Regions from separate parts of the Kitasatospora cystarginea genome, predicted to be linked through region 3. Evidence: riboswitches for the same ligand, from Rfam matches in the RefSeq annotation. Region 3 holds a riboswitch; each other region holds the start of a gene.
The links. Region 3 has a riboswitch for cyclic di-AMP ahead of ABD369_RS17260 (M23 family metallopeptidase). Riboswitches for the same ligand answer to the same signal wherever they lie in the genome.

Region 1: another riboswitch for cyclic di-AMP. It lies ahead of ABD369_RS24695 (transglycosylase family protein); the one in region 3 lies ahead of ABD369_RS17260 (M23 family metallopeptidase).
Region 2: another riboswitch for cyclic di-AMP. It lies ahead of ABD369_RS08975 (transglycosylase family protein); the one in region 3 lies ahead of ABD369_RS17260 (M23 family metallopeptidase).

The regions. Positions count from the first base shown of each region.
Region 1 is NZ_BAAATR010000024.1:111,892-121,562, forward strand. It holds gene ABD369_RS24670 (NAD(P)/FAD-dependent oxidoreductase) at 157-1,527, opposite strand; gene ABD369_RS24675 (Ppx/GppA phosphatase family protein) at 2,047-2,985, opposite strand; partial or broken gene ABD369_RS24680 (DUF501 domain-containing protein) at 3,108-3,617, opposite strand; gene ABD369_RS24685 (FtsB family cell division protein) at 3,631-4,110, opposite strand; gene eno (phosphopyruvate hydratase) at 4,269-5,555, opposite strand; gene ABD369_RS24695 (transglycosylase family protein) at 5,789-6,634, opposite strand; cyclic di-AMP (ydaO/yuaA leader) riboswitch at 6,639-6,819, opposite strand; gene ABD369_RS24700 (cytochrome P450 family protein) at 7,134-8,387, opposite strand; gene ABD369_RS24705 (SDR family NAD(P)-dependent oxidoreductase) at 8,654-9,151, shown strand; gene ABD369_RS24710 (nucleoside triphosphate pyrophosphohydrolase) at 9,241-9,671, opposite strand, start outside.
Region 2 is NZ_BAAATR010000006.1:7,275-16,945, reverse strand. It holds gene ABD369_RS08985 (hypothetical protein) at 216-782, shown strand; gene ABD369_RS08980 (hypothetical protein) at 790-990, opposite strand; gene ABD369_RS08975 (transglycosylase family protein) at 1,239-2,369, opposite strand; cyclic di-AMP (ydaO/yuaA leader) riboswitch at 2,375-2,547, opposite strand; gene ABD369_RS08970 (sirohydrochlorin chelatase) at 3,070-3,987, opposite strand; gene ABD369_RS08965 (DUF397 domain-containing protein) at 4,437-4,673, shown strand; gene ABD369_RS08960 (ATP-binding protein) at 5,100-5,633, opposite strand; gene ABD369_RS08955 (helix-turn-helix domain-containing protein) at 6,052-6,918, shown strand; gene ABD369_RS08950 (TetR/AcrR family transcriptional regulator) at 7,046-7,684, opposite strand; gene ABD369_RS08945 (M56 family metallopeptidase) at 8,017-8,973, opposite strand; gene ABD369_RS08940 (DUF5134 domain-containing protein) at 9,569-9,671, opposite strand, start outside.
Region 3 is NZ_BAAATR010000014.1:18,946-28,616, forward strand. It holds gene ABD369_RS17225 (PrsW family intramembrane metalloprotease) at 45-1,397, shown strand; tRNA gene ABD369_RS17230 (tRNA-Met) at 1,472-1,545, shown strand; gene ABD369_RS17235 (hypothetical protein) at 2,014-2,238, shown strand; gene ABD369_RS17240 (hypothetical protein) at 2,374-3,522, shown strand; gene ABD369_RS17245 (sensor domain-containing protein) at 3,544-4,287, opposite strand; gene ABD369_RS17250 (GNAT family N-acetyltransferase) at 4,358-4,966, opposite strand; gene ABD369_RS17255 (hypothetical protein) at 5,053-5,916, shown strand; gene ABD369_RS17260 (M23 family metallopeptidase) at 6,025-6,903, opposite strand; cyclic di-AMP (ydaO/yuaA leader) riboswitch at 6,915-7,071, opposite strand; gene ABD369_RS17265 (tautomerase family protein) at 7,243-7,446, opposite strand; gene ABD369_RS17270 (alpha/beta fold hydrolase) at 7,646-8,470, shown strand; gene ABD369_RS17275 (TetR/AcrR family transcriptional regulator) at 8,470-9,036, shown strand; gene ABD369_RS17280 (hypothetical protein) at 9,365-9,568, shown strand.

The DNA of each region.
Region 1 (9,671 bases), on a different contig from region 3:
CTGCCGGAGGATTCCGGCAGGGGCCTTCTCGGTACTTCTGTACTCCGCCCGGTCGCACGGCCGGCTGAGCACCACGGAGGTCGTGGTCCGGCGACACTGCCGGGCGGAGGGCCTCCGACTCGTACCCGGGCTACTCCTCCGCCCGGATCTGGTCGCTTACTTGCTGCTCGCGAGTTCCTTCTCGGCCGGCTTGGCGGCCTCGACGGGCTTGGGGGCGGGGCCTGCTGCCTCCTGAAAGGCGCTGAACGGCTTCTCCATCTCGGACAGGCCGACCGTCTCGCGCTTCAGGAACATCGCCAGCGTCCAGTCGGTGAAGACCCGGATCTTGCGGTTCATGGTCGGAACCATGGCTCCGTGGTACAGGCGGTGGAACCACCAGGCCGGGCGGCCCTTCAGCTTGTACTTGCCGAAGAGGATCGCCACACCCTTGTGCAGGCCGAGACCGGCGACCGCACCCAGGTTCTTGTGCTTGTACTCCTTCTGCGGGAAGCCCCGCATGCCGGCCACCACGTTGTCACCGAGGACGACGGCCTGGCGGCACGCGTGCTGCGCGTTCGGCGGGCACCAGGCGCCCTCGCCGGCGGCGAGGTCCGGCACCTGGGCGTTGTCGCCGGCGGACCAGACGTAGTCGAAGCCCTGGACCTGCAGGGTCGGCGCGGTGTCCACGTGGCCGCGCGGGCCGAGCGGCAGGCCGAAGTTGGCCAGGACCGGGTTGGGCTTGACGCCCGCCGTCCACACGATGGTGGAGGCGTCGACCTCGACGCCGTTCTTCAGCACCACGTGCTGGTCGACGCAGGAGTCCATCGAGGTCTCGATGAAGACCTCGATGTTGCGCTCCTCGAGCTTCTCCTTGGTCCACAGACCGAGGTCCGGGCCCACCTCGGGGAGGATGCGGTTGGCCGCCTCCACCATGATGAAGCGCATGTCGTCGCGGCTGACGGTCTTGTAGATCTTGGCCGCGTCGCGGGCCATGTCCTCGATCTCGGCGATCGTCTCGACGCCGGCGAAGCCACCGCCGATGACGACGAAGGTCAGCGCCTTGCGGCGGACCGCCTCGTCCGTGGTGGACTCGGCCTTGTCGAGCTGCGACATGACGTGGTTGCGGAGGCTGATGGCCTCCTCGACCGTCTTCATGCCGATGCCGTGCTCAGCGAGACCCGGGATCGGGAAGGTGCGGGAGACCGAGCCGGTGGCCACGACCAGGTAGTCGAAGGGCAGCTCGTAGGAGTCGCCGGCCGCGGGCTGGATGGTGGCGACCTTGCGGGCGTGGTCCACACCGGTGACTGAACCGGTGAGCACCTCCGCCTTCTTCAGGGCCGTGCGCAGCGGCGCGACGAGGTTGCGAGGCGCGACGTTGCCGCCGGCCGCCTCCGGGAGGAAGGGCAGGTACGTCATGTACGACCGCGGGTCGACGACCGTGACGGTCGCCTCTCCGTAGCGCATCTTCTTGAGGATGCGCATCGCGGCATACAGGCCGACGTAACCACCGCCGACAATGAGGATGCGAGGACGCTCCGTGGTGCTCATATCGGAAAGTATCCAGCACCGCCCGACGGACCTTTCGTGAGCCCCGTCACATCACCCTGGACACCGTCTGCTACACTACGCGGCCCCGTCCGGCGGGGCCTGACGCGCGTTCACAACCCCGCGCGGCCCGCGGTGAGCACCGGAACGCGGACGGCACTCCTGAGCAGCAACGATCCTGGTGACGCGGGGGTTCCCGCGCGCCGTTTCGAATTCACCGGCCAGCCGGGAGCCCCGCCTGCGATCCAACGAGCCGGTCAGCGAGTCGACCTTCGGTCCCCCATAACGGGCGTAGCGGGCGGCAAAGTGCGACGAAAGACTGGATCGTCATGTGAAGAAATTCACGAAGGTTTTCCCGGCACCCCCGCCGGCGACCGCTCCCGGGCCCACCGAAGGTGCCCCGAAACCGGCCAACAGGACCGACCGGCGAAAGGGAGCGGCGACGCCGCGGGCCCTGTCGCCGGTCGGTCCAAGTGAGGGGTCGGGGACGTGAGCGCCCCCGACCGCCGCGCCCGACCACGGTCAGGCGATGCTCCAGGCGATGCCGTCCAGGATGTCGTGCTCGCTGACGACCACCTCGGCGGCGCCCGTCCGCTCCATGATCTCCAGCAGCACCAGGGCACCGGCCGCGATCACGTCCGCCCGGCCCGGGTGCATGACCGGGATGGCGGCGCGCTGCTCGTGGGTGGAGCTCAGCAGGCGGCCGGTCACCTCGCGGACGGCCTCGACCGACAGCCGCGAGTGGTGGATGGCGGCGGAGTCGTACTCCGGCAGGCCGAGCGCGATGCCGGCCACCGTGGTGACCGTGCCCGCGAGGCCGACCAGGGTGGCCGCCCGGTCCAGCGGGACCACCTCGGAGGCCTGGTCCAGCGCGGCCCGGATGTCGGCCTGGGCTGCGGAGATCTGACTCAGCGTCGGCAGCTCGGCGCCCGCGAAGTGCCGCTCGGTGATCCGGACGCAGCCGATGTCCACCGAGCGTGCCGCCTCGACGTCCTCGTGGCCCAGCACGAACTCGGTGGAGCCGCCACCCACGTCGAAAACCAGGTACGGGGGCTCGAAGGCGCCGCCGGTCAGCTCCTTGGTGGCGCCGATGAAGGAGAGGTGCGCCTCCTCCTCGCCACTGACCACCCTGGGCTCGACGCCCAGGATCTCCCGGACGCCCTTGCGGAACTCCTCGGCGTTCTCGGCGTCCCGGGAGGCGCTGGTGGCGACCAACCGGATCCGGTCCGGTCCGACCCCGTGCTCGGCGATGACCGCCGCGTACTCGCGGCAGGCGGCGAAGGTGCGCTCCAGCGCCTCGGGCGCCAGCCGGCGGGTCTTGTCCACGCCCTGGCCGAGCCGGTTGATGATCATCCGCCGGTCGCGGTCGGCGATCGCGCCGGTCTCGGGGTCGAGGTCGGCGATCAGCAGACGGATCGAGTTGGTGCCGCAGTCGATCGCGGCGACCCGGGTGGCGGTCATTCGCTCTCCTCCTCTGCCTTGCGCTTCTTCGCGGCGCGCTCGACGGTCTTCTGCTCCTTGGCGGCGATGACGGCGGCGTGGTCCTCGGCCCTGGCCCGCTGCTCGGCCACCTCGGCCGCGCTCTCGGCGAGTTCGGCCGCGCTCACGCACGGGCCCTTGGCCCACCAGTCCTCCAGCATGCCGAGCGCCTCGTCGCCGAGCGGGTTGACGCCGGGCCCGGCCGCCAGCGAGTGGCCGACCAGCACGTGCAGGCACTTCACCCGGTCCGGCATTCCGCCTGCGCTCGGGAAACCCTCGAGCACCTCGATGGCGTCCCGGCGGGCGATGTAGTCCTCGTGGGCGTGTCGGTAGGCGGCGGCCAGCTCCGGGTCCTCGGCGAGCCGGGCGGTCTGCTCCTTCATCACACCGTCCGCCTCCAGGGTCCCGATCAGCGAAGCGGCCTTGGGGCAGGTCAGGTAGTACAGGGTCGGGAAGGGCGTGCCGTCCGGCAGCCGGGGTGCCGTCTCGACCACGTCCGGGTTGCCGCAGGGGCAGCGGTGCGCGACCGCGCGCAGACCGCGCGGCACTCGGCCCAGCTGGGCCGCGATGGCGGCGATGTCGGTGTCGGAAACGGGAGGGTTCTCAGAGGTCATGGGGGTGCTGTCTCTAGCGGGTGGCGGGTACGGGGGCAGTGGACGGGGCGGCGCCGGGAGCGGCGCCGGCCGCGGCGGGTGCGTCGGCCAGCGCGACCGAGTCCCAGACATTGGTGTACCAGGGCACGGCGGACCTGGCGGCCGGGCCGGCTGCCACCGCGCCCGGTGCGGGCTGTGCGGTGGCGGGCGGACTCGGGTCGACCGACACGAACGGCGTCTCACCCGGCAGCGCGTAGTGCAGCCGCTCGCGGGCCTGCGCCTTCACGTACTCCGGGTCCTGCCAGCGGGCCCGCTCCTTGCGGAGTTGCTCGACCTGCTGGGTGGCGCGCTCGGCCTTGGCGCGCTGCGCGCTGATCTCCGAGCGCTGCGCGATGAACTGGCGGGTGGGGTACGCGAGGATCGCCACCAGCGAGCAGAGCACCAGGACGAGCACCGTGGCCCTGCTGGTGAACCGCGGCCGCCCGGCGATCCCGGGGATCTTCCACCTCGCCATGTACCCCTCCCGTCGGCCCCGCGCGCCGGTGCCCCGCCGCCCAACCCTACGGGGTCGGGCGGCGGGGCACCGATCACGAGCCATCCGTGTCAGACCTCATCCGGTCGGACGCAGGTGTCAGCCGTCGTGCTGACCAGCCCTCGTACGCACTGTGCTTACTACTCCGCGGCGCGGAAGCGCGGGAAGGCCGAGCGACCCGCGTACTCGGCGGCGTCGTCGAGGATCTCCTCGATGCGCAGCAGCTGGTTGTACTTGGCGACGCGCTCGGAGCGGGCCGGGGCACCGGTCTTGATCTGGCCGCAGTTGGTGGCGACGGCCAGGTCGGCGATGGTGACGTCCTCGGTCTCACCGGAGCGGTGCGACATCATGCAGCGGTAGCCGTTGCGCTGGGCCAGCTCGACGGCGTCCAGGGTCTCGGTCAGCGAACCGATCTGGTTGACCTTCACCAGCAGTGCGTTGGCGGTGCCGGTCTCGATGCCCTTGGCCAGGCGGGCCGGGTTGGTGACGAACAGGTCGTCACCGACCAGCTGCACCTTGTCGCCCAGCTTGTCGGTCATCGCCTTCCAGCCGTCCCAGTCCTCCTCGTTCAGCGGGTCCTCGATGGAGACCAGCGGGTAGTTGGCGACCAGGTCGGCGTAGTAGTCGATCAGCTCGGCGGAGGAGAGCGCCTTGCCCTCGAACTGGTAGGCGCCGTCCTTGTAGAACTCGGTGGCGGCGACGTCCAGGGCCAGGGCGATGTCCTTGCCCGGGGTGTAGCCGGCCTTCTTGATGGCCTCGGTGATGAGGTCCAGGGCCTCGCGGTTGGAGTCCAGGTTCGGGGCGAAGCCGCCCTCGTCGCCCAGGCCGGTGGACAGGCCGCGCTCCTTCAGCACGGCCTTGAGGGTGTGGTAGACCTCGACGCCCCAGCGGACGGCCTCGGAGAACGACTCGGCGCCGATCGGCGCGATCATGAACTCCTGGATGTCGACGTTGGAGTCGGCGTGCGAACCGCCGTTGAGGATGTTCATCATCGGAACCGGCAGCACGTGCGCGTTCGGGCCGCCGAGGTAGCGGAACAGCGGCAGGTCGCTGGCCTCGGAGGCGGCGTGCGCCACGGCGAGGGAGACGCCCAGGATCGCGTTGGCACCGAGCGAGGACTTGTCCGGGGTGGCGTCCAGGTCGAGCATGGCCTGGTCGATCAGGCGCTGCTCGGTGGCGTCGTAGCCGACCAGCTCCGGGCCGATCTGCTCGATGACGGCGAGGACGGCCTTCTCCACGCCCTTGCCGAAGTAGCGGTTCTTGTCGCCGTCACGAAGCTCCAGGGCCTCGAAGGCGCCGGTGGAGGCGCCGGACGGGACAGCGGCACGACCGGTGCTGCCGTCGTCGAGGCCGACCTCGACCTCGACCGTGGGGTTGCCGCGCGAGTCGAGAATCTCACGGGCTACGACGACATCAATGGACGGCACGAGGCATCTCCTAGCGGAAGCAGGTCCTACGGACAGGGGGTGCAGTCTGCGGACGATTGCGGAGTCGTTACGACCAGAGCCTAACCGCACCGGGCCTCCGGGCCACGCTGCCCTTGGCTCCGTCTCAGCGTGTGGCCGCTCTACCAGCCGGTAGTTCACCTGAATGACCACAAGCGCGACAAGTGGGGCCGTTTCCGCGACGCGGCGGAAACGGCCCCTCATGCCACCTGGGGTCAGCCCAGCTTGAGCACCTGACCGGGGAGGATCAGGTTGGCGTTGCCGCCGATGGTGGCGCGGTTGACGTCGTAGAGGTGCTGCCAGCCACCGGAGAGGTGCTGGGCCTGGGCGATGCCCGACAGGGTGTCACCCTCCTTGACGGTGTAGTCGCCGGTGGCGGCGCTCTGCGTGGTGGCCGCGGCGGACACCGGGCTCTGCGCCGGGGCCTTCTCGGCGGCGCCGCCCGCGAACTGCTCGTAGATGCTCTGGTGGCTGGTCCAGTACCAGCCGCCGCTCTTCTGGTACCAGTACTTGCCCGACTCGGCGTCGTAACCGGCCTTGCCCGGGAAGGACGGAGTGGCAACCGTGCGCGAAGAGTCCTGGGAGGACTGGCTCTTGTAGCTCTTGGTGCTGCTCTTGCTGCCCGAGGAGCCCGAGCCGGAGCTGCGGGTGTGGCTGCTGGTGTCCACGTCGGCGGCCGAACCGCCCCTGGACAGACCTGCCGTGACGGAGCAGACCGGCCAGGCGCCGGGACCCTGCGAGGCGAGGACCTTCTCGGCGATCGCGATCTGCTGGCCCTTGCTCGCCTGGTTGGCCTGGCCCGCGTACTGGCCGCCGCCGTAGGCCTTCCAGGTGCTGGAGGTGAACTGGAGTCCGCCGTAGAAGCCATTGCCGGTGTTGATGCTCCAGTCGCCGCCGCTCTCGCAGTCGGCGACCTTGTCCCAGGCCGACACGGAGGCGGCGTGTGCGCCGGTGGCGGTGAGCAGCGGCAGCGCTAGACCGACGCCGGCCACACCGGCAGCGGCGATGGCCTTCTCGGCCTGGGTCTTGCGACGATGACGGCCCGAACCGGTGAACAGCATGAAGGTGTCCTCTCCGCACGCCTGCGAGGTGAGCTGTCGGGTTCGGACCGGGAGGTTGGCCCGGCCGCGGCGAGCGGGACAGGAACGCTTCCTGCCCTGCCGACGCGGCTTCACCCCAAGCCGTGGGAACGGCGACGAAACCTGGGTCCCCCGCCCTTGCCCAAGGGTTCTGGTCGGTGTCCCGAGGCGTGATGGGCAAGGTTTGGCGTTCCACGCAACGGGGTTCGCAGCTGCGAACTCATCGGAGACTACGCATACCGTCACACCAATCACAAGCTCATATCCCGTACATCACACGAGAATTACGCTGTGTTTATATGCGCCCACAAACGATGTGACTTTGTCCGGTTTGATGCGCATTCAGAGATCGACAAACGGGGACAAGTCCGACACGCCGTCAGCTCGACACGCCCGGTTCGCCGGGTGTCCGGAAGGCGGCGCGGACCATGTGGCACATCTCACCGAAATCCCGAGAATGACTTCTGGATTACGGGGAAGATCAGCCCTGTCGCGCGGTAAAGGAAACCGGGAGTTCGCGCAGGCCACGCATGATCAGACCGCCGCGCCAGCGCAGTTCGGCGCCTTCGGCGGCAAGGGTCAGGTCGGGCAGCCGGGTCAGCAGGGTCGCCAGCGCGATCTGGCCTTCCAGCCGGGCCAGCGGAGCGCCGATGCAGTAGTGGATTCCGTGGCCGAAACCCAGGTGCGGGTTGTCCTTCCGGGCCAGATCGAGCGTGTTCTGCGCGGCGAACCTGGCCGGGTCGCGGTCCGCGGCCGCCAGCACCACCAGCACCGGGTCGCCGACCGGGATCTCCACCCCGCCGATGGTCAGCGGACTGGTCGCGAACCGCCAGGTGGCCAGCTCCACCGGCCCGTCGTAGCGCAGCAGTTCCTCCACCCCGGTGGCCAGCAGCTCCTTCTCGCCGCGTGCCACGGACTCCTGCAGCAGCGCGCGCTGCCCCGGGTTGCGCAGCAGCGCGTACAGACCGTTGCCGATCAGGTTGACGGTGGTCTCGAAGCCGGCGAAGAGAAGGATGAAGGCCATCGCGGCGGCCTCGTTCTCGGTGAGGTGCTCGCCGTGGTCACTGGCCCGGATCAGGCCGGAGATCAGGTCGTCCCCGAGGTCGGCCCGCTTGCGGTGGATCAACTCGGCCAGGTACGAGCGCATCCGCTTCACCGCCCGGCCCACGCCGCCGCGTTGGCCACCGTGGTGGCGGATCATCATGCCGGCCCAGTCCCGGAAGTCGTCCTGGTCCTCCGGCGGGACGCCGAGCAGGTCGCAGATCGCGTAGATGGGGAGCGGGAAGGCGAACTCGTGGATCAGGTCGGCCGAACCGCGTGTGGCGAAGCCGTCGATCAGCCGGTCCGTCAGCTGCTGCACCCTCGGCTCGAACTCGGCCACCCGGCGCGGGGTGAACGCCTTCGACACCAGCCGGCGCAGTCGGGTGTGGTCCGGCGGGTCGATGTTCAGCAGGTGGGTCATCAGGTCGGCCTGCCGCTCCCCCGGGATTCCGACCCGGCCGCTGCGGTGCGCCTGCTCGCTGTGGTGGGCGGGGTTTTTGGACAGCCTGCCGTCCGCCAGCGCCTGCCGGGCGTCCGCGTACCGGGTGACCAGCCAGGCCTCCACCCCGCTCGGCAGCGTGGTGCGGTGCACCGGGCTGTGCTCGCGCAGCCAGGCGTACGCGGGGTAGGGGTCGGCGGCGAACTCCCAGGTGAAGAGCTCGGGCTGCGGGGTGGAGTCGGGCGTTTCCGGCATGTCTCGACGGTATCCGGCGGCGGGCGGCCGGCTCCACGCGGGCGGCCGGCTCCACGCGGGCGGCCGGTGGCTCCGGGACGGCGCCCCATTGCCCCGGGGACGCGCGGATAGGGGACGGACAGGGGGAAGGAGGGGCTGTCTGCGGACGGCGCGTAGCTGACAGAGTCGTGACGTCCGGATTACGCCGCTGCGCGGCGGACTCCCCCGCCCGTGCAGGAGTGAGCCTGGTCACCTGCCGGGTAATGAGTGTCGCGGAGGGTCGAGCAGTGCCTACGATCCTCCGCAATGACTCTGATGGATGGCAGCGCGGGGCCGTCCACGGGGAGCGGCTCAAGGAGGAGCAGGCCATGCGGGTAGCCGGGGCAGTGGTGGTCATCGCGGTACTCGACGGTGGGTCCGGAGACGGTCTGGCCCGCCGGTTCGCCGCCGCTGGCGCCGCCGGGATCATGGTCGCGGACCTGCACGCCGGTGTCGCCGAGGACCTCGCCGCCGAACTGGACCGGCCCGGCTGCCCGGTGGTCGGCGTGTGCAGCGACATCCACCAGCCCAGCGACGTCGCGGCGCTGGTGGACACCGCCGCGAAGCACCTCGGCCCGATCGACCTGTTCTGCATCGCGGGCCCCGACGGCGAGCGGATCGTCTCCCTCGCCGAACTGCCTGGCCACCTCGACCCGCTGGCCGAGTTGCTCGCCCTGGTCGGCGACGCCATCAGCGAGGTCGTCCCGCCGCAGCGGCGCCACGTGGACCAGCCCCAGTCGGCCTGACCCTGCCGGCCAGCCCCTCCTAGAGGGCGGCGGGCGGAACGGGGCGCGGAGCACCTCGCCCCCTCGGTGCTGCCCGGCCGGGCAGCCGATCAGTCGGCGGGCAGCCCCTCGACGGTACGCACGGCCGCACGGTAGGCGCGGGCGGCCGCGCGGAGGGCCGCGTCCACGTCGACACCGGCGTCGTGGGCCCGCTGGACGACGGCGAGCAGCAGCGCTCCCGCCGACTCGGGGGTGAGCTCGGCGGGCAGCTCGTAGGGCTCGTCCGGTACCCCGGTGAAGCCGGCCCGGCGGACCCGGGAGACCAGCTTGGCCGTGTACGCCAGCGCGGGCAGCCCGGCGGGCACCCCGTCCAGGACCGACTCACGCTGCTTCTCGGCCGCCTTGAGCTGCTCCCAGTTGGCCTCGACCTGCTCCGTGCCGCCCGCCTCGACGTCCCCGAAGACGTGCGGGTGGCGGTACATCAGCTTCTCCACGATGTCCCCGGCCACGTCGTCGATGGTGAACGCGTCCTCGGGGTGCT
Region 2 (9,671 bases), on a different contig from region 3:
CCGTCATGGAAGTGCGCGCTGCCACGGGGCCGGTGCCTGTTCTGGTGCGCAGTCACGGGCCGGTGCCCGTGCTGGGGCCTGCACCGTCCCCCGGATGGAGCAATGCCGGGTCCGAGGGCCATCGACCGTCCGTTGAGCCCGTCTGCCGGACACCGGCGGGCAAGGGGGTCTCGGCTCGCGCTGCGAGTGGGCCCGCCGGTCGCCAGCATCGAGACATGAGAGCTGGTCGGACGGGGGAGAACGCAGCGGCACCGATCTGGCGCAGGCGGTTGCTGCTCGGCGGTGGACTGCTGGTCGCCGGGGCGGTCGTCTACTTCGCCTGGGCCGCGACGATCCCGCGCTGGTGGGCGCAGCGGGTGGGCAACATGGTCAACGGGCACCTGAGCGCGGGACTGCTGCTGGGGCTCGTCTTCGGGATCTGCTTCACCCTGCTGCCGCTGCTGGCGGCGTGGGCCGGCCTGCACCGGCGGCGGCCCTGGAAGGTGACGCTGGCCTGGTTGGTGCTCGCCCTGCTGCTGGCGATGCCGAACCTCTGGACGCTCGGCATCGCGGTGGGCAGCGGCAGCGCAGCGCATGCCGGAGAGCGGGTGATGGACGTCCGGGCGCCCTGGTTCCGCGGCTCGACCCTGATCGGCGCGATCATCGCGGCCGTGATCTTCGCGGGACTGATGGTCTTCACCCGTGCACGCTGGCCCGGGCGCGGCAAGAAGCCGGGCAAGGGTAGGGGCAACGGCAAGGACCACGGCGAGAGTGCGGCCGACGAACCGGGCAGCGCGGGGTGACCGTCCCTCAGCCCTCCTCGGTGGCGGGCCGTCCCTGGCCGACCCGGTGCGCGTCGGCGGCGTCGCCGGTACGGGCCTCGGTACGGCGGCCGGTGGCCAGGTAGTCGCGGACGATCAACTCAACCGCGTCCTGCGGACTCCTGGTGCCGGACAGCAGCATCGCCTCGATCGCCAGATCGCTGTCGAGACTGACGGTGACCTTCGTCATGGCGTTCCCCTTCCTGTGGCTGCAGGCGCAACCGACGTTAGAGGGTGGGGAACCGAGCCACCAGCCCGCGCGGCACACGGGTTCTCCGAGCATCTGATGCGGTGCCCGCCCGGCGGCGCGGGGAACCACGAGCGGGCGGGGGACCGTGCGACCGAGCCGCCCCGTGCACTCGGGATCCGGTGAGGCCGCTGTCCCCGGCGCCGACCAGAGCACCGGGGACAGCGGCCTCACGCGGAGAGCCGGGACCGTCAGACGCGGCCGGCGAAGTCCGGGGCGTAGTTCGCGATGGTCTCGACCTTCACGCCCGCCTTCGGGTTGGCGGCCTCGACGTACTTGCCGTCACCGATGTAGATGGCGACGTGGTAGACACCCGAGTTGCTGCCGTTGTTGGACCAGAACAGCAGGTCGCCCGGCTGCAGCTTGTCCAGCGACACCTTGGTGGTGACGTCGGCCTGGTCGGCGGCGACGCGCGGCAGCGAGATGCCGGCCTGGCGGTAGGCGGCCTGGGTCAGACCGGAGCAGTCCCAGCCGCCGTCGCTGCTGCCGCCGTAGACGTAGGCCTGGCCGACCTTGGAGAGCGCGAAGTTGACCGCGGCGGCCTTGCTGCCGGTCGCGGTCGCGGCCGGAGCCGGGGTGGCGGGCTTGGCCGGAGCCGGCGCCGGAGCCGGGGTGCTGGAGCTGCTCGGCTTGGCGGCCGGCTTCTGGGTGTCCTGCTTCGGAGCGGCGGCCGAGGTGCTGCCGAGCGCCAGTTGCTGGCCGGGGAAGATCATGTCCGGACCCTGGGGCAGCACCGACTTGTTGAGGTCGTACAGCTTCTGCCAGCCGCCATCGACATTGTTCTTGGTCGCGATGGACGACAGCCAGTCGCCCGCCACCACGGTGTACTTGGCGCCGCTCGCGGCCTGCGGGGCGGCGGCCGGGGCGCTCTTCGGCGTGGCGGCCGGAGCCGGGGTAGCCGGGGCGGCGGGAGCCGGGGCAGCGGCTGGCGCGGAGGTGTCGACCTGGGCAGGAGCGCTGTCCTTGGTCAGACCGGCCTTGACCGAGCAGACCGGCCAGGCGCCGGGGCCCTGCGAGGCGAGGACCTTCTCGGCGATGGCGATCTGCTGCGCCTTGGTCGCCAGGTTGGCCTGCGGGGCGTACTGGGTGCCACCGAAGGCGGCCCAGGTGGAGGCGGTGAACTGCAGGCCACCGTAGAAGCCGTTGCCGGTGTTGATGCTCCAGTTGCCGCCACTCTCGCACTGGGCGACCTTGTCCCAGGTGGAGACGGAAGCGGCGGAGGCACCGGAGGCAGCGAGGGCGGGGATCGACAGGCCGAGACCGACCACACCCGTGGCGGCGATCAGACGGCGAGCACGCTTGTTGGCGTTGATGGGCAGCATGAAGGTGCGTTCCTCTCCCACGCCTGCGAGGTGAGCTGTCGGATTCGGGCTGGAGTTGCCCGGCCGTGCTGCGCACGGCTTCACCCCTAGCCCGGAACCGGCCGAATACTGGCCGGCTCTCGGGCGACTTACCTGGTTCCCCCGCCCCTGCCGTCGGTGCGTTCTGCGGTGCCAGCTGCTCCGGCGGCAGGACTCGGCGTTCCGGAAGAGCTGGGTCCGTGTGTCAACGAACGGAGAGCACGTTAAGCAGACTTAAGTTGAATCCGCAAACACCTGTGAGTTCCCTCACAGGCCATTCGCGGATTCCTCAAGATCGAATGCACGCCGGCATTTCCAGGGAATCCGATGGGGCTCTTTCAGGTATGCGGCCCGAGTGGGAATCTGCCTTCCTTTCAGGTGATGCCGCGGCATTTTCGGGGGGTCGGGGCGACCAGTTGTGAAGGTTTTGAAAAGCCATGATGGGGAGTGGGGTCCGGGTCAATGCGGCCCACTGGAGAGGGTGATGGCAAATGTCCGAATTGCGAGTCGATGCGGCAAATGTCGCGCGGGGGTTTGCCAATTCGCCATCCGACTCCGGCCGCACGGCTCCAGGGGTCCGCACCCCGCTCGACCTGGGCCGAGCGGGGCCGCGGACCCCTGGGGATCCCGGAAACGCCGAGAGGCCCCTCGCGGGGGCCTCTCGTACGGTCTTGTCGGGTGCTCAGTCGGCGGGCTGCTCCGCGACGACGGCCGGGGCCTCGCCCGGGCCCGGGATGTTGAGTGCGGCCAGGTAGGTGGACGCGATCAGCTGACCGACGGTCGGGTAGGCGCCGAGCGGGGCCGCGCTCGGGCAGCCGGTCTCCTCGGCTGCCGCGGCCAGCAGCTCGGGATCGGCCTCGGGGCCGATCACCAGCGGGGCCAGTGCCGGCCGCTGGGATCCGGTGGCCTTCAGGTGCTCGACCGCGGCGGCGACCGAACCCGGCACGTCCAGGGCGGCGGCCACCACGGGTACCGCGAGCCGGGCGGCCAGCAGTACGCCGGTGATCCCGGCCGCCGCGGCGGACTCCTCGCCGCCGACGGTGGTCAGGACCACGCCGTCCGCCGCAGTGGTGATGGCGAACAGGCGCGCCCGGTCGGCGCGGGCCAGGCCGGCCTCGGAGAGCCGTACGTGCACCGCCTCGGCCAGCAGCGGGTGCGGGCCGAGCACATCGGTGACGGTCGCCCCGGTCTCGCCGGCGAGCTTGTGCAGGGAGGTCAGGAAGCCGTGCGGGCCGGCCAGCAGCGGAATCACGACCGGCGTGGGCATGCCCGCCTCGGTGGCCTGGGCGAGTACCTCGGCCACGGTCGGGGCGGCCTGGCCGTCTCCGTCCGCGACGTCCTCCGCCGTGTTGGCGTCGGCCTGTTCGCCGGCCAGGTAGCCGGCCGCGGTCTCGATGCCGGGCTGCTCGCCGCGCACGATGGACAGCAGTTCCTCGACGATCGGGCTCGCCTCGGGCCCGGCCGCAGCGGGGACGGCAAGCACCAGTGCCGGGGAACCGGCCGGGATCTCGGGGCGCTCGGGACGGCGGTGGCGCCCCCGCGCACGGGAGCCTGGAGTGCGGACGGGCAGTGGCGCGCCCGGGATGGCTGCGGTGCTCATGGCGGAGATCGTAGGACATTCGGCAGGCGGGACTGCATCCGGATCCCCAGAGTGGGCGCCTAACCCGCGCAAAATCTGGACAATTGCCATCAAATTACCCAATCCTTGCTGACGACCTGTTGCTCCGCGCAACCGAAAAGCAGTCAGTTGCCGTCCTGGGTGACGTGCCTCACAGGTGATCGCGGGGTGCGGCGCGGGTGTCCGGTGCCGGGCGCACGAAGATCAACACGGTGGCGCGGGCCCGGTACGGGCAGTCATCGGACGAACTGTGATTCGCTGGACTATGTCCACTTACGTTCCGTCAAAGCCGAACCAAGTGGAGTGGTTGGCACACATTCCGACACGCTTGACTGCACGGGCAATGTCCCGTGCTGATGCACGTGCACTGGAGCTATCATCGCGTCAAGTAGGGCGTAAGCCCGGCAGGTCGGGAGAATTCGGTGCAGGAGATGCAGGAAACGTACAACGGCATGGCGGCTGCGGACCTCGAAGGTGTGGTGTGGCAGAAGAGCCGGCACAGCAATTCGCAGGGTAACTGCGTCGAGTTCGCCGCTCTGCCGGGCGGTGAGGTGGCGATGCGCAACTCGCGCTTCCCCGAGGGGCCGGCGCTGATATACACCCGGGCCGAGATCGCCGCGATGCTGCTCGGCGTGAAGGACGGGGAGTTCGACCATCTGACGGCCTGAACCGCCGTCAGCTCTGCGGCTAACAGGCCGTCGTGGGACCGTCAGCCACGACGGCCTTCATCGTCTTCGCGGGCATTCAGGGGCCGTCCGGGCCGTCGCGGCCCGCAGGGGGCTGGTCGGAGGAGTGCGGAGCCGAGTGGTTCGGGGTCGCTCGCGGACTCGCACCGGTCCACGGTTGCTGCCGGTTCGTGGTTGCCGCTGGTCCGTGGTTGCCGCCATGAGACCTGCGGGGTCGGCGGGACCGTGGCTCGGGAGTCGGTGGATGTGGCCGTCCGCCCGGATGTGCGGTGGGTCCCGAGGCCGGGTGGTGAACCGGCGGGATGCGACCGGCGGCTGAGGGGTGGCCGGGTCGCTCGGATGCGGTGGGTGGCGGCGGAGCGGCGGCCCACCCGGGGATGCTCGGCTCGATCGGCCGGGCCGGGCGGTTCAGGCGGAGCGGCGATGCCGACCGGACGGTGCCAGTGCCGGCTCGGGCTGAGCCTTGGCCTCGAACAGGGCCCAGACCACCTTGCCCGCACCGGCCAGCGGGTGCCAGCCCCAGGAGCGGCTGAAGGAGTCGACCAGGTGCAGCCCCCGGCCGGACTCGGCGACGAAGTCGGGCTCGCGGGCGATCGGGCCGGCGCAACTCGGGTCGCTCACCGCGCAGACCAGCTGAGGTGCGCGGTGCACCAGGCTTATTCGGATCGGCAGTGACTCGTCGGCGGCCTGTGGCGCACCCGTCGGCGCCAGGCCGGGGGCGATGGCCGACCACTCGTCCCGGCGGGCGCCGAGCGCGTGCCGAAGGGCGTTGGTCACCAACTCCGAGGCGACCAGGGAGACATCGTCGAACAGCTCACCGAGGCCCCAGCCGTTCAAGGTCGATCTGGCGAACTCGCGAGCGGTTCTGACGGCTTCGAAGCGTGGTGCGAGCGTGCAGGTGACCACGTGGGGGTCGGCCAGGACAGCCGTACCGGTGCCCATGAAGAGCTCCTCCCATAAGGGGGCGGACACGGCTGGACCCAGGGGGGTCATGCCGGTCACCTCCGACTCGCTCGGCCGCGCGCCAGCCTCCTCGACGGCCCACACGCGCGCACGCGCGCCCGACCGTGCTGCTGTGCGGCCGAGTGGGTGTGCGGAGTCGCGCGCGGGGTCGAACGTGGAGCCCGCGGGATTGCCAGGGATGTGCAGGTGCACGTGCACCATGGTCCTCTGCGCTCACTGCAGATGCAAGAGTCGATTCACGTGCAGTCGCACTATTGGCATATGCAAGCGCCGAATGCACGTGCATGATGGTGTTCCGGTGATAGATCTGATAGATCGTTCTGCCAGTACCGGCACCCAGAGCGCTCAACTGATGGCAGACTGTGCCCTGTTTGCCCTAGGCGGAGGTTTCGACGGCATGACCACAGTCCAGCCCAACGGTGGTTCGATGGTGCGCCGCATCCTCCTGGGCTCCCAACTGCGCAGGCTGCGCGAGGGGCACGGGATCACTCGCGAGGATGCCGGCTACCAGATCCGCGCTTCCGAGTCGAAGATCAGTCGTATGGAGCTCGGCCGGGTCAGCTTCAAGGAACGCGACGTGGCCGATCTGCTCACCCTCTACGGTGTGCACGACGGAGCCGAGCGGGAGGCGTTGCTCGGCCTGGTCCGCGAGGCCAACAAGCCGGGCTGGTGGCACAGTTACAACGATGTGCTGCCCGGCTGGTTCCAGACGTACGTCGGCCTGGAGGAGGCCGCCACACTGATCCGCACGTACGAGGTGCAGTTCATCCCCGGCCTGCTCCAGTCCGAGGAGTACGCGCGTGCCGTCTTCGGGCAGACCCGGCCCGTACTCAGCAACGAGGAGCTCGAACGCCGGCTCAGCCTGCGGATGCGCCGCCAGAAGCTGCTCACCGAAGGCCAGAGCCCCCGGTTGTGGGCGGTCATCGACGAGGCCGCGCTGCGACGCCCGGTCGGTGGGCACGGTGTGATGCGCCGTCAGGTTCAGTACCTGATCGACGTGGCCGAGACGTCCAACGTGGTGATCCAGGTGATGCCGTTCCGGTTCGGGGTGCACGCCGGCGAGAGCGGCGCGTTCAGCATCCTGCGCTTCCCCGAACAGGACCTGGCCGACGTGGTCTACCTGGAACAGCTCACCAGCGCGCTCTACCTCGACAAGCGTGACGACGTCGACTCCTACGTCCAGGTCATGGAACGGCTCTGCGTCGACAGCCTGACCCCCGACCAGACCATCGACCTCTTCAGGTCGATCCTCGCCGAGAGCTGATCCGAGCCCGGAGCGGCTCCGGGGCGCAGGTGCCCGGCGAACGGGGACAAGAAAGACTTCGGTCGCTTCGCAGCGGGCCGGTCGCGCGGGCGAGTAGGGCCCGTCGCCCCGGTCGCCGAGCGGATGCTCAGACGCGGACGGACAGCTGGGGCCGGAGCGGGGCCTGCGGCTGTGGCGGGACGCCGAGTTCCCAGGCGAGCCCGTAACGTGCGAAGAGGTCGGCCCGGATCGGGGCCAACGGTAGTGCGGCGCCCGGCAGCAGCACGCCGATGCAGCCGCCCATCAGCGCACTGCGCAGCACCGCGTGCTCCGCGACCGGATCCTCCGCACCCCAGTCCTGCAGTAACTCCCGCAGGATCGCCCCGAGTCGCTGCTGTTCCGGGTCCTGGACGAAGGTGCCGGCGTCCGGATCGAGGATCAGTGCGAGATGCGAGCGCATCACCCGCGGGTGGTCCAGGGCCAGGCCGAGCACGGCGTCGATGGCACGTGCCAACCGGGCCTCGGGGCCTGTGCCGGGGGGTAGTTCGGCCAGTACCGCGGCGAGCTCCAGGTGCATCAGCCGGTGGGTGGCGGCCTGCATCAACAGCCGTTTGCCGTCGAAGTAGTACGACAGCAGCCCCCGGGCGAGCCCGGCACGTGCGGCGATGTCGCTGAGCGTCGTCCCGACGTATCCGTTCTCGTCCACCAGCTCGATGGTCGCCCGCATGATGCGCCGGCGGGAGCGCGCACGCATCTCCTCGTTGACCGATTCCCCGCGAGGTGCCATCGTGTCTGCTCCGTACGTTGACTGGCTCTCGGCCAATATACTGGCGGGGCCAGGTCCGCCGTGCCCGAACCCGGGGAGATCCGTGTCCGGACCACCCCCGCTGCTTCCCAGCGGGCGGACCCGTACGGCGAGTCGACTCCACCAACACGGGGGTTTGGTGGAGTCGGCTCTCAACGGCACCGCACTCGCCCGGTGTTGGAGCGCTTCCTGTTCGTGCCCGATCGCCGATGAGCGGTCCTGAGCGTCATTGCCGCGGACGCCTGGTGTTCCTGATCCCGCCTGCCGGGGCATCGCCGTCCGTGGGGCGACGCAGGGGCGGTCGGGACGGGGCGTCAGAACAGGGTGGCCAGTCCCGGTGCGACGGCCAGCAGAACGACGGCGGCCGGGGCCGCGAGGGCGGTGATGGTCAGCCGCAGGCGGTGGTGGACGGGCAGGCGCGGTTCGCCGGCCAGTAGGCGGTCCACCCGGCGCGGTGACTGGGCCAGTTGCTGTGGCAGGCAGGACCCGAACAGCCCGCGGCCGGAGTTGAGTTCGACCAGGGCGAGGGCCGTGGTCACCCGGCCGTGACGGCGGGCCGCACGGTCGTCTGCGGCCAGTTCGACCAGCTCCCCGACCTGGGCGCGGAAGGCGCTGAAGACCCCCACCCCGGGGAAGCCGGTGGCCAGTGCCTCGGCGCACTGGGCCAGCCAGTGGTGCCTGGCCCGGACATGGCCGCGTTCGTGGCTCAGCACGGCGGCCAGCTCGTGGTCGCTCAGCTGCCGGAGGGCGCCCGTGGTCACCACCAGCCGGGCGCCGGGGCCCGGCAGGGACCACGCCTCGGGGCGCGCGTTCTCCAGCACCACCAGCCGCTCGCGGGCACTCCTGGCCCGGTCAGCGGTCAGTTCGGCGGGCAACTCGGGGGCCCGGTGGCGGAGTTCGGCATGTCGGTGGTCGCGCAGCGCACGGGCGGCACGCACCTCGCGGGTGAAGGAGACCGCCGTCCACACCCCGCCGAGTGCCAGCAGCCCGGCGCACAGCCGTCCCCAGCCCTCCGAGCCCGACAGGCCGTACGCCGCCTCGACCTCCCTCGGTGCCCCCGTGAAGAGCAGTGCGCGCAGTTCCGGCAGCGCGGCCGATGCGGCCAGCAGCAGGCCGAGCACACAGCACAGCAGGACGGCGACCACCAGACACTGCCAGGCCCACAGGGCGAGCACGGGTTCTCGCTCGGCCCAGCGCGCCCGGGCCAGCCGCCCAGGAGCGACGGTGGCCAGCAGTGTTCCGAGCAGCAGCAGGCTGAGCAGGGCCGTCATGTCGAAATGCTCCCCCAAGGACGCGCGGGAGCGCGGCATCGCGCTGCCCCCAACCTATGCGCTGCCAAGTCCTCGGGGAACGTCCTTGACACGCAGGTGACCAACACCACTGGGCGGCCAGCACTGAACGCCTGTCAGCGGCGGCGGGTGGACTCCTCGGGGTAGGTGGGGCTTGCCGGCGGATGGGGCGGGGCCGGGCAACAGGTCAGGGATCGGACATGAGGATCAGCAGTCGTGCCCTCCTCCCGGCGCCCTCCGGCGGACCGAGCGCGGTTCGGCCTCCCGGGCCGACCCGCCGACGGGGGAGCGGCACAGGCACCGGGGCCCGGCCACCCGACCATCCGTCGTGCCCTGGCCCCGGGCCGCGTCGAGCGGGCCGCGCACCCACCGCGGGCGGCAGCCCCCACCAAGGGCCGGCCACCGTCAGTGCGGTCTCGGCGACGGTGGCCGCGGGGACGGCGATGTCCGGGGCCGGCAGTGCTCGGGTGATCATCTTTGGTTGCGACGGTAGGCGGACCGCCGGTGCGACCGGAACCGCCGAAAGTCCAAGCCCGTCCGCCGAGCCGCATGCACCGCACGAGCGGCCTTCCCGGAGTCACATCGACAGCAGCATCGCGAACATCCCGACACCCATGGCCAGTCGGCAGGCCCGGGAGACGCCGTCGGTCGTCCCGGCGTCGCCCGCTGCCACAACCGCC
Region 3 (9,671 bases):
CCGCGAGGCTCCCAGGAATCGCGCCGTTCCCCTACCCTTTCCGGGTGAGCAGTCCGTCCAGCGACGGCCCATCCCCCGACGCAGCGCTCCCCGCCGCAGCCGCCTCCCCCACCCTGGCCGCTGCGCCGGACGCCGCCGAACCACCCGGGTCCGCCGCCAGCGCGTCCGCGCACTCCGCCGGCACCCGACCGATCCCGGGGCCCCGGGTGCGACGGGCCGACCGACTGCTGGCCTGGCCCCCGTACGTCCGGCTGGAGAGCCTGCTCCGGCGGGCCGCCGAGCTGCGCTATCCCGCGCTCTCGTCCGCACTGGCCGCCGCCGCGCTCGCCGCCTGCGGCGTGCTCATCCTGGACCTGGTGCACCGACAGACCGGCACCACCGGACTGCTGGTCGGTCTCGGGCTGGCGCTGCTGCCACTGCCCTTCGTGCTGGGCGCGCTCGCCTGGCTCAACCAAACCGCCCGGGTGCCGTTGCGGCACGCCCTGTTCTGCCTCGCCTGGGGCGCCTTCGCGGCGACCACCGTGGCGATCATGGCGAACGGCTGGGCCAGCGACTTCCTGATCGCCCACCAGGGCAGCGCGCGCGGCGAGACGATCGGCGCCGAGTTCGCCACCCCGCTGATCGAGGAGAGCGCCAAGGGCGCCGCCCTGGTCATCCTCCTGCTCCCGCTGCACCGGCGGCTGCGCTGCCGAGCCGAGCGCACCTGCGCCGTCCTGGCCCGGCGGTCCCCGGCGCCGCTGCGCCGCTCGGTGCGCCGCCTGCGCAACGCCCCCCGGCTGCGCCGGTACCTGCGTCCGCTGCCGTACTTCCGCCCGGTCACCTACCACGGCCCGCACCCGCGCGACGGGCGGCGCCGGGCCCGCTCCAGTCCGCGCACCCTGGCCGCCGGGGTGGTCCTCGGCGGGGTCACCGCCTGCGGCTTCGGGTTCACCGAGAACGCCCTCTATCTGGGGCGGGCCTTCACCGACGACCAGCAGACCAGGCTGGACGGCATCGGCCTCGGCGAGCCGCCCAGCCTGCGGGACTTCGACACCACCGTGCACACCTTCGTCCTGCGCGGCCTGCTCTCCCCGTTCGCCCACCCGCTGTTCAGCGCCCTCACCGGGCTCGGCATCGCGATCGGCCTGACCACCGGCCGCCGCTGGGCGGCCCGGCTGGCCGCACCGGTCGGCCTGTTGCTGGCGATGGCCCTGCACGGCGCCTGGAACGCCGCCGCCGGTCTCGGCACCCACGGCTTCCTGCTGGTGTACGGGGCAGTGATGGTGCCCGCCTTCGTCGCCCTGGTCTGCTTCGCGGTCTGGGCCCGGGCCCGGAGCCTGCGGATCGGCCGACACCCGGACCACCCGGCCGGCAATCCGGCTGCCGGGCGCTCGGCCAGACGGAGGAAGGCTGCATGAGCCACCCGCGGCCGGGCCCGTGACGGAACCGATTTCCCTTATCGGCGACTCTCCCGTACTGTTGTGTTCACCGACGCGGGGTGGAGCAGCTCGGTAGCTCGCTGGGCTCATAACCCAGAGGTCGCAGGTTCAAATCCTGTCCCCGCTACTCAGTAGCCAGAAGGCCCGGCAGATTCGTCTGCCGGGCCTTCTGCGTTCCCGCTCCGCTTCTCAGCGCGCCCGCTCCGCACTCCCGCGCGGATAATCCGTTGCCTCCGGTCTTCGGCCTGCCTATCGTTGGGCTCAGAACACGGAAGGAGGTGATCCTGAGTTGAGTACACACGCTACTGCGCACGTATGCGCGTCTGACTCGCTCGGGCGCGCCTCCGTGGCGGCCGCCTACTAGGTTCGGCCCCCGCGGACGCGTTACCGCGCAGATGTTGTCGTTCCCCCGGGAGACCCTCAGAGCGAGGCCCCGGGGGTTCGGCATTTCCGGGCCTGGGTCGGATTCGATCCGGTGATCCCAATCTTTCGATCCAGTGATCCCAATCTGTGGAACGTTAGGATCGCCCGAAGGTGAGCCGGGAAGACTGGTCGGCACTGTGATCCGCCATGCGCCACTGCCCGGGAGCCCCAGATGACCAGACACCTCCGCCGAGTGCTTCTGGTCGCCGGTCTCGCCCTGACGGTGGTGCTCTCCTGGGCGTCCGTCCGGATCGCGCACCAGAGCTGGGCCAGGAACACCCTGCTGATCACGGGCCCGTGGCTGCTCCTGCTGCTGCTCACCCAGCTGCGGACCTCGGCCCGGGAGGTCCGCCGACGCTTCAGGGACCGGCCGTACTCCCGGTCCGGCAAGCGTTAGACCGCCTCCTGAACCCCGCCACGCTCCAACTCCCTGTCCGGCTCCGGCGATGACCGCTACAGTCGCTGCGACTCACGGGTGAATCGGGGGAGGCCGTCAGTGATCGGTTCGGAGTCCGGATCAGTGTCAGGTGCGATGTCCAGGCCGAAGGCCGGTGCGCGCCGCAGGGCGGTCGGCCGCGGGCACGGAGGCTACGAGCACGGACTCGCCCCTCAGGTGCAGTACGGCCTGGGCGGCGTGGTCGCCGCCGGCCTGGCCGGGCTGGCGCTCTGCTCGGCGGCGAGCGGGCACTGGATGGGGATGCTCGGCGGGGGCCTGCTGGTGGCCGCGATGTCCACGGCCGTCGGCGGCGGACTGGGCTTCCTGTTCGGTATCCCGCGCCTGCTCAGCAGCGGCGCGGCCGCGCACCCCGGTGATCTGAGCGCCACCTCCACCGCGAGCTATGCGCCGAACACCAACCTGGAACGGGCCTCCGACTGGCTGACCAAGATCCTGCTGGGTGCCGGGCTGACCCAGCTCGGTGCGGTGCCGCACCGGCTGCGGCAGTTGGGCGACGCCCTGGCGCCGCTGGTCGGGGGCGGGAACAGCGCGTCCGTGTTCGTGGACGTGGTGGTGGTCTACTTCGGCGTGCTCGGGTTCCTGTCCGGGTGGTTGCTCACCCGGCTGCTGCTGGCCCGTGCACTCTCCACCGCCGACCGGCAGACCCTGGCGGACTCGGTGGCCCAGACCTCCAACTCGGCGAGCAACCTCGACTACACCTCGACCGAGGTCCGGAAGATGTTCGACACCGGGGTCGAGGGTCTGCGCGTACAGGCTCTCGCCCTGCTCCAGGGCAAGCCCGACCCGGCCAACCTCGATCTGATCATCCGGGCGGTCGACCGCAACCTCTCACCGTTCGAGCTGCTGCAGGCGCTGCTCGCCGCCCGGGAGATCGCCACCGGCGGGACGCTGACGGACGAGCAGCGGGCGATGCTGCGGGAGGCGGTCGACTACAAGCTGCGCAACGTGCGGGCGGTGCCGCCGTACTCGCGGCGGCGCGTGGTCGGCGAGGAGATCCTGCGGCTGCTGGCCACACCCGAGGGGACCGGAACGGGAGCGGCCACCGTGCCCACACCCGCGACCGGAACCGGAACCGCCGGAGCGGGCACCCCCACCGTGCCCACACCCGCGACCGGAACCGGAACCGCCGGAGCGGGCACCCCCACCGTGCCCACACCCGCGACCGGAACCGGAGCGGGCCCGGACGAGACCGCGGCCGGGGCGCGGGCGACGGCACAGGCTTAGCCGGTCACGGCCGGCCCGCGCTCAGCGGTCGGAGAGCAGGCCCCGGATGGCCGCTCGGCTGACGCCGTTGAGCGTGCGGACCAGGCCCGCTGCGAGGTAGAGGAACGCGATGCCGAGGAGCGAGACGCCCGCGATCTGCCAGGCCGAGGTTATGTAGTACTCGTAGTGACCGCTCTCGGTGGTGAAGTCGACCAGCCGCATGCCCGGCCAGCCCACGTACTTGCGGAACACCCAGTGGTAGGCGGGATAGAGCGCGAGCGACCAGCCGACCGCCAGGAAGACCGTCGAGACCACGAAGCTCAGGATGCTCCAGGGGAACATCACCACCTGGTACAGCGCCGCCTTCCAGCCCGCCGGGTCGGCCAGCTGGGCGGTGATCCGGCCCCAGAGACCGGGACGGCCGGGCCGGACCGGGGCCGGCTCCGCTATCTCGGCGCCGAGCAGCGTACGGGCCCGGAGGCGCTCCAGGGCCCCGAGCCCGCGGGCGCCGACGAGCAGCAGCGCGAGCACCGGCAGGCCCAGTGCGGTGACCGCCAGACCGACACCGGCGCTGAAGAAGGCGATGACGAAGCTGAAGCCCACCGCGGCGAGGGGCAGCGAGGTCAGCGCGAAGCCGGCCTGCCGCCAGGTGGCGGCGGTGACCGGGGCCAGCCAGAAGGACCCCCGCGGCCCGGCTCCGTCCCCCGAGGGGCGGCCGGCGGTGCGGTGGATGCTGTCGGTGGCGGTGCTGCTCATCGCGGTCCCCCTGGTGTCGTCCGTGCTCACACCTCAACGGTGTCAGTTCCGGGCCGCCGCCGTAATGCAGCCCGCTGCCGAGTCGGGGGTGGGGTTGTCCCTACCCCCGTCCTGCAGCGGGCGCCACCCACTCGTCCTCCAGCAGCGAGAACAGCAGTGAGTCGTACCAGGTGCCGCGCAGCCACAGGTCGTGCCGGATGCGACCCTCCCGTTGGAAGCCGGCCTTGGTGAGCACGCGGACGGAGGCGGTGTTCTCCGGGTCGACCCGGGCGGCGAGGCGGTGCAGTCCGAGGGTCCGGAAGCCGAACTCGCAGAGCAGCGCGGTGATTTCAGTCGCGTACCCGTTGCCCCAGGCGTCCCGGCGCAGCGCGTAGCCGAGGGTGGCGGAGCGGTGGTCGCCGAGGTCGAGGACGGCGGTGCCGATCGGCGTGGCGTACTCGGGTTCGTCGGCGGCGAGCACCGTGACGGCGAGCCGGTAGACGGTGCGCGGCTCGGCCTCGGCCTGTTCGACGTAGAGCTCGATCTGGTCGGCGCACGTCTCACGGTCGCGTGGTTCGAAGGGCAGGTACCTGGCGGCCTCCGGGTCGCCGAAGACTGCGTGCAGGGCGTCCACGTCGCGGGGCGTGTGGTGGAACTCGCGGAGGGCGAGGCGCGGGCCGGTCAGCAGCACGGCCCGCCCCGACCCGGCCGGTCCCGGTTCTGGCTCCATGCCGTCCGACCCTACAGCGGGCCCCGGCTACGGGTGCGGCACCCGCACGGAGGCCGTACCCCCTGGCACCGGCTACGGTACGTAGCGTGAACCACGATCTGCAGCTCACCCCGGGTACCCGCACCACCGATCTGCTCGCCTGGGCGGCCGAGCACGGGTACGAGCCGGTGCCCGAAGAGGCGCTGCGGACGGTGCTCACCCTGCTGGAGCTCGGCGGCGCGTCGATGCACGAGGGCTTCCCCGAGCTGAGTTCGCCGCTGCTGGAGCAGCTGCTGCACGAGCAGCTCCACCTGTACGTACAGCCCGTGGCCGAACCGGAGGCGTACGGGCGGGCGGTGCGGCTGCTGATCGACCATCAGCGGGCGACCCGGCGGCTGAACGCCAAGCGGCACGCCAGGCTGCACGCGGAGGCCGAGTGGCAGGGCGAGCTGCTCTGCGACCTGCTGCGCCGACCGCACCTGCTGACCTGGCCCCGGCTGTACACGCTGCTGCTGCGCGCGGACGGCGTGGACGTCAGCGACGCGGCGGCCGTACGGGCCTGGCTGGAGGAGTTCCGCGCACTGACGGAGGACCAGCGGATCGCGTGCTTCGTCTGGCTGGAGGAGCTGGGGCCGATGGAGCCGGTGCAGGGGGACGAGGGCTGGAACCGGGCGCGAGTGCTCTCGGTGGGGATGGCCACCGACGGGGCGCGGCTGCTGCTGGAGAACCGGCTGATGCGGCGCAGCTACCGCAATCTGGCCGGGCGGAACGCGCTGGGCCTGCCGATGCCCGACGAACTCGCCGGTGACTTCGAGGACTTCGAGGCGGCGGTGGCGGCGGAGGCGCTGCGGCTGTGCGGGGAGTGGACGGTACCGGGGCTGCCCGAGCTGCTGGTGGCGGAGTTCGCGGACCTGGCGCCCGAGCCGGAGACGGCGGAGATCGAGGAGTACCTGGCGGGCACGGACGCCTGACCGGCCGGCCGCCGTACGCCCGGCGACCCGCCGCACCGCGCCCCTGCACCAGGGTGTACCGGGCCCGGCCGGGCCGGCCGCCGGGGCGCGCCCGGCGGCCGAGGGCCGTTACGGCTGGAGGCCGTGGGAGTGGAACCAGGCCAGCGGGTCGACCGGGGCGCCCCCGGCGGGGCGGACCTCCAGGTGGACGTGGGGGCCGAGGGGCACGCCCGACGGCAGGACGCCGCGGGAGTGCCCGGTCGCGCCGACCCGGCCGAGCTGGGTGCCCGCGGTGACCTGTCCGGACACGGCGGAGATGGCGGAGAGGTGGCAGTACCAGATCTCGGTGCCGTCGGGCAGGGTCTGGACCACCCGGTAGCCGTACGCGCCGGACCAGCCGGCCGCGGTGACGGTGCCCGCGCCGACGGCGGTGACCGGGGCGCCGGTGCGAGCGGCGAAGTCCAGGCCGGTGTGCGGCTGGGACCAGTGCGAACCGGCCTGGTCGAACCGCGTCGCGAGCGTGTAGCCGTCGACCGGCGGCCGGAGGGTGCCGAGCCGGGCGCGTTCCCCGGCGGCCTGGGCCTCGGCCTGCTGGACGGCCCGCTTGGCCTCGGCCTCCTGGGCGGCGGCCAGCCGGGCGGCCTCCTCCGTGCTGGTGCGCTCTCCGTCGGCCTGCTGCTGGATCCGGGCGGTGAGGGTGAGTCCGGGGTCGGCGGCCAGGACGTGGTCCGAGGCCGTGTCGGGGACGGAGAACGCCGGCGCGGGAGCGGGCGGCTGGGTGGCGGTGGCCGCGGCGGCCGGTCCTGCGGTGGCGAAACCGGTGGCGCCGAGTCCGGCGGCCATCGCGGTCACGCCGAGCAGCGAGCCGCTGCGCGACTGGCGGGGCATCCGGTGCCGGGCCGCACCGTCGGCGTCGGCGGCCGGTTCCGGCGGAAGGTCGAGCAGCTGGGTGCCGACCCCGACGCTGCCGACCCCGAGGTTGGCAGGGCTGTGCGACAAGGACGCCACCGGGCGCGCTCCTTTCCTTCCTTCGCGCCGACCGGGTTAGCTGACGGGTTCGGAGCAGGAAGGTCTCCTACGAGTGGGCGGGCCCACCCGATTCACCCCAGGAACGTGGTTCCCCGGCTCCCGGACCCACCCACGGGGCAGATCTTGGGGATTGGGCGACGGCGCACGGTGCCGTTCGGGTACGGCGTTGCCGACCGCGCTGCGTTATCAAACGTTAATCCGAGAAGGCCATGATTCCAAGCTGCACGCCTGGTGAAGTCCTTGGCTCCTGAGGCGCAATGGGCGATTTGTGACTATTGACCAGCTCGCCCCATGACAGCCCGTTATCCACCAGGGGGATCAGCCCTGGGCCCGGCGGTCCCGCTCGGCGAAGGTCGCACCGGCGATCGCCCAGTTCTCGCGCGGCACCTCCTCGATCGCCACCCAGATGCTCTCCGGCTGCACGCCGGTCGCCCGGGCGTACGCCTCGGTGAGCTCGCGGGCGATCTCGGCCTTCTGCTCCTCGGTGCGGCCGGCCAGCTGCTTGACGTTGATGAACGGCATGACAGCCCCTCAGGTTCGGGTTCTGCGGTCAGCCGCACCGTATCGCACGACCCCGGAGCACCGACGCCCGGAAGACCCCGGGCGGCGAGCACCCCACCGGAGTCCGCGAGTGCAGTCACCGCAGACCCCTTGACGGCTAAAGCTATTAGCCATAGCTTTTGGGCTACAGGAAGCAGCCACACAACGGCGGAGGCTCACCATGCCCGGCACCCAGCACCCCGACACCCGGTTCCTCGACGTCCCCGGCGGCCGGATCGCGTTCGACGACAGCGGCACCACCGCCGGCGGCGCCCCCGTGGTGCTGCTGCCCGGCATGCTCGACTCCCGCGCCTCGTACCGGTACCTGCGGCCGCTGCTCGTCGCGGCCGGCCACCGGGTGATCACCATGGATCTGCGCGGCTTCGGCGAGTCCTCGATCGCCTGGGACGACTACTCGCCCGACGCCGTCGCGCACGACGTGTTCGCCCTGCTGGACCACCTGGGCATCGCGCGGGCCGTCCTGGTCGGCAACTCCTACACCGGCGCCACCGTGGTCAAGGCGGCCGGAACCGCTCCCGAGCGGGTTGCCGGGATCGCCCTGATCGACGCCTTCCTGGAGCACTCGCCGAACGCCTTCGGGCGGGCGCTGATGAAGGCGCTCGGCCCGCTGGTGCTGGCCTTCCCCGGAAGCTGGGGCGCCGCCCAGCGGTACTACTACCCCTCGCGCCGGCCCGCCGACTTCGGGGCCTACCGGGCCGGTCTGGTCGCCGCGCTGCGCGCCCCCGGCCGGAAGAACGCCACCCGGGGCCAGCTGGGCGGCGACTCCGTGGCCGCCGGGTCGGCGGCGGCGGTCCGCTGCCCGGCGTTGGTGATCATGGGCAGCAAGGACGTCGACTTTCCCGACCCGGCCGCGCTCGCCGACCGGCAGGCCGCCGCGCTGAAGGGCCGTAAGGTGATGATCGACGGTGCCGGACACTACCCGCAGGCGGAGTTCCCCGGAGCCACCGCCGACGCCCTGCTCCCCTTCCTGCACGAGGTCGCCTGATGCCCAGGGTCGGACTCACCCCCGCCGCCGTCGTGGGCCACGCCCTCGAACTGATCGACGAGGAGGGCCCCGAGGCCCTCACCCTGGCCGCCGTGGCCGCCCGCGCGGGCGTCGCCACCCCGTCCCTGTACAAGCACGTCAGCGGCGGCCTGGCCGAACTGCGCCGGCTGATCGCCGTCCGGGTCACCGAGGAACTGGCCGAGCAGCTGGCTGCGGCGGTGCTGGGGCGCAGCCAGGACGAGGCGGTCGAGGCCCTGCTGGCGGCCTACCTGGACTACGCGGGCCGCCACCCGCGCCGGTACGCCGCGCTGCCGCAAGCGCCCCAGGAGGACGAGGACCTGCAGTACGCGGCCGGCCGGCTGGTCGGGGTGATCCTGGCGGTGCTGCGCGGATACGGCCTGGAGGACTCGGAGGCGATCCACGCGGCGCGCACCGTGCGCTCGATGGCCCACGGCTTCGCCTCGCTCTGTGCCGGCGGGGCCTTCCAGCTGGCCGAGGACCTGGCGGTGACCCGGGAGCGGCTGATCCGGGTGCTGACCGAGGGGCTGCGGGCCTGGCCCGCCTGAAGGCGGCTTCAGGGAGGGCGGCGGCTTGACGCCGACCGTGCCCAGGGCACAGGGTGGCCCAACGGGGCGGAGCCGTGCGGCGGTTCAGCGGCGGGGGCCTGCCGGGGGGAGCCCGCAGCGGGTCGCGTACCGTGGCAGGGCCGATCCGGATGGACGCCGCGCACGTACCGGTGCGGACCCGGGGATTCGAGACCGAACTGTCGCATACCGCCGGTCGCACCGGGGGTGGGCCTGGGTAGGTACCGTCCGGGCGGCCCGCATCGCGCCGCCGGGGGCGTGGGCCGCGGAGCAGGCGGCCCCGAGGCACGATCACGAGGAGGAGGGCGGCATGACGCAGACCACGCGGACCACCCGTCCCGGTACCGGTCCCATCCCGGAGCAGCACCGCCCGGCCGCGGCCGTACGGCCACCCCTCGGCAGCGGACTGGCGGACACCGCGCGGCGCGCCTTCGCGATCGCCCGCGGCCTGCGCTCGCTGCGGCCGGTCCCCGCCCGCGCCCAGGAGCCGTACGGGGAGAGCGACGGCCATTGACGCGCTCTCCGGGCTGAAGCCCGGTGCGCTGCGGACAATCTCGGTAGCCGCGCCCCGACCGAAGGGACGCCCCTCGCGCCGACGCGGCATTCACCGGGATCCG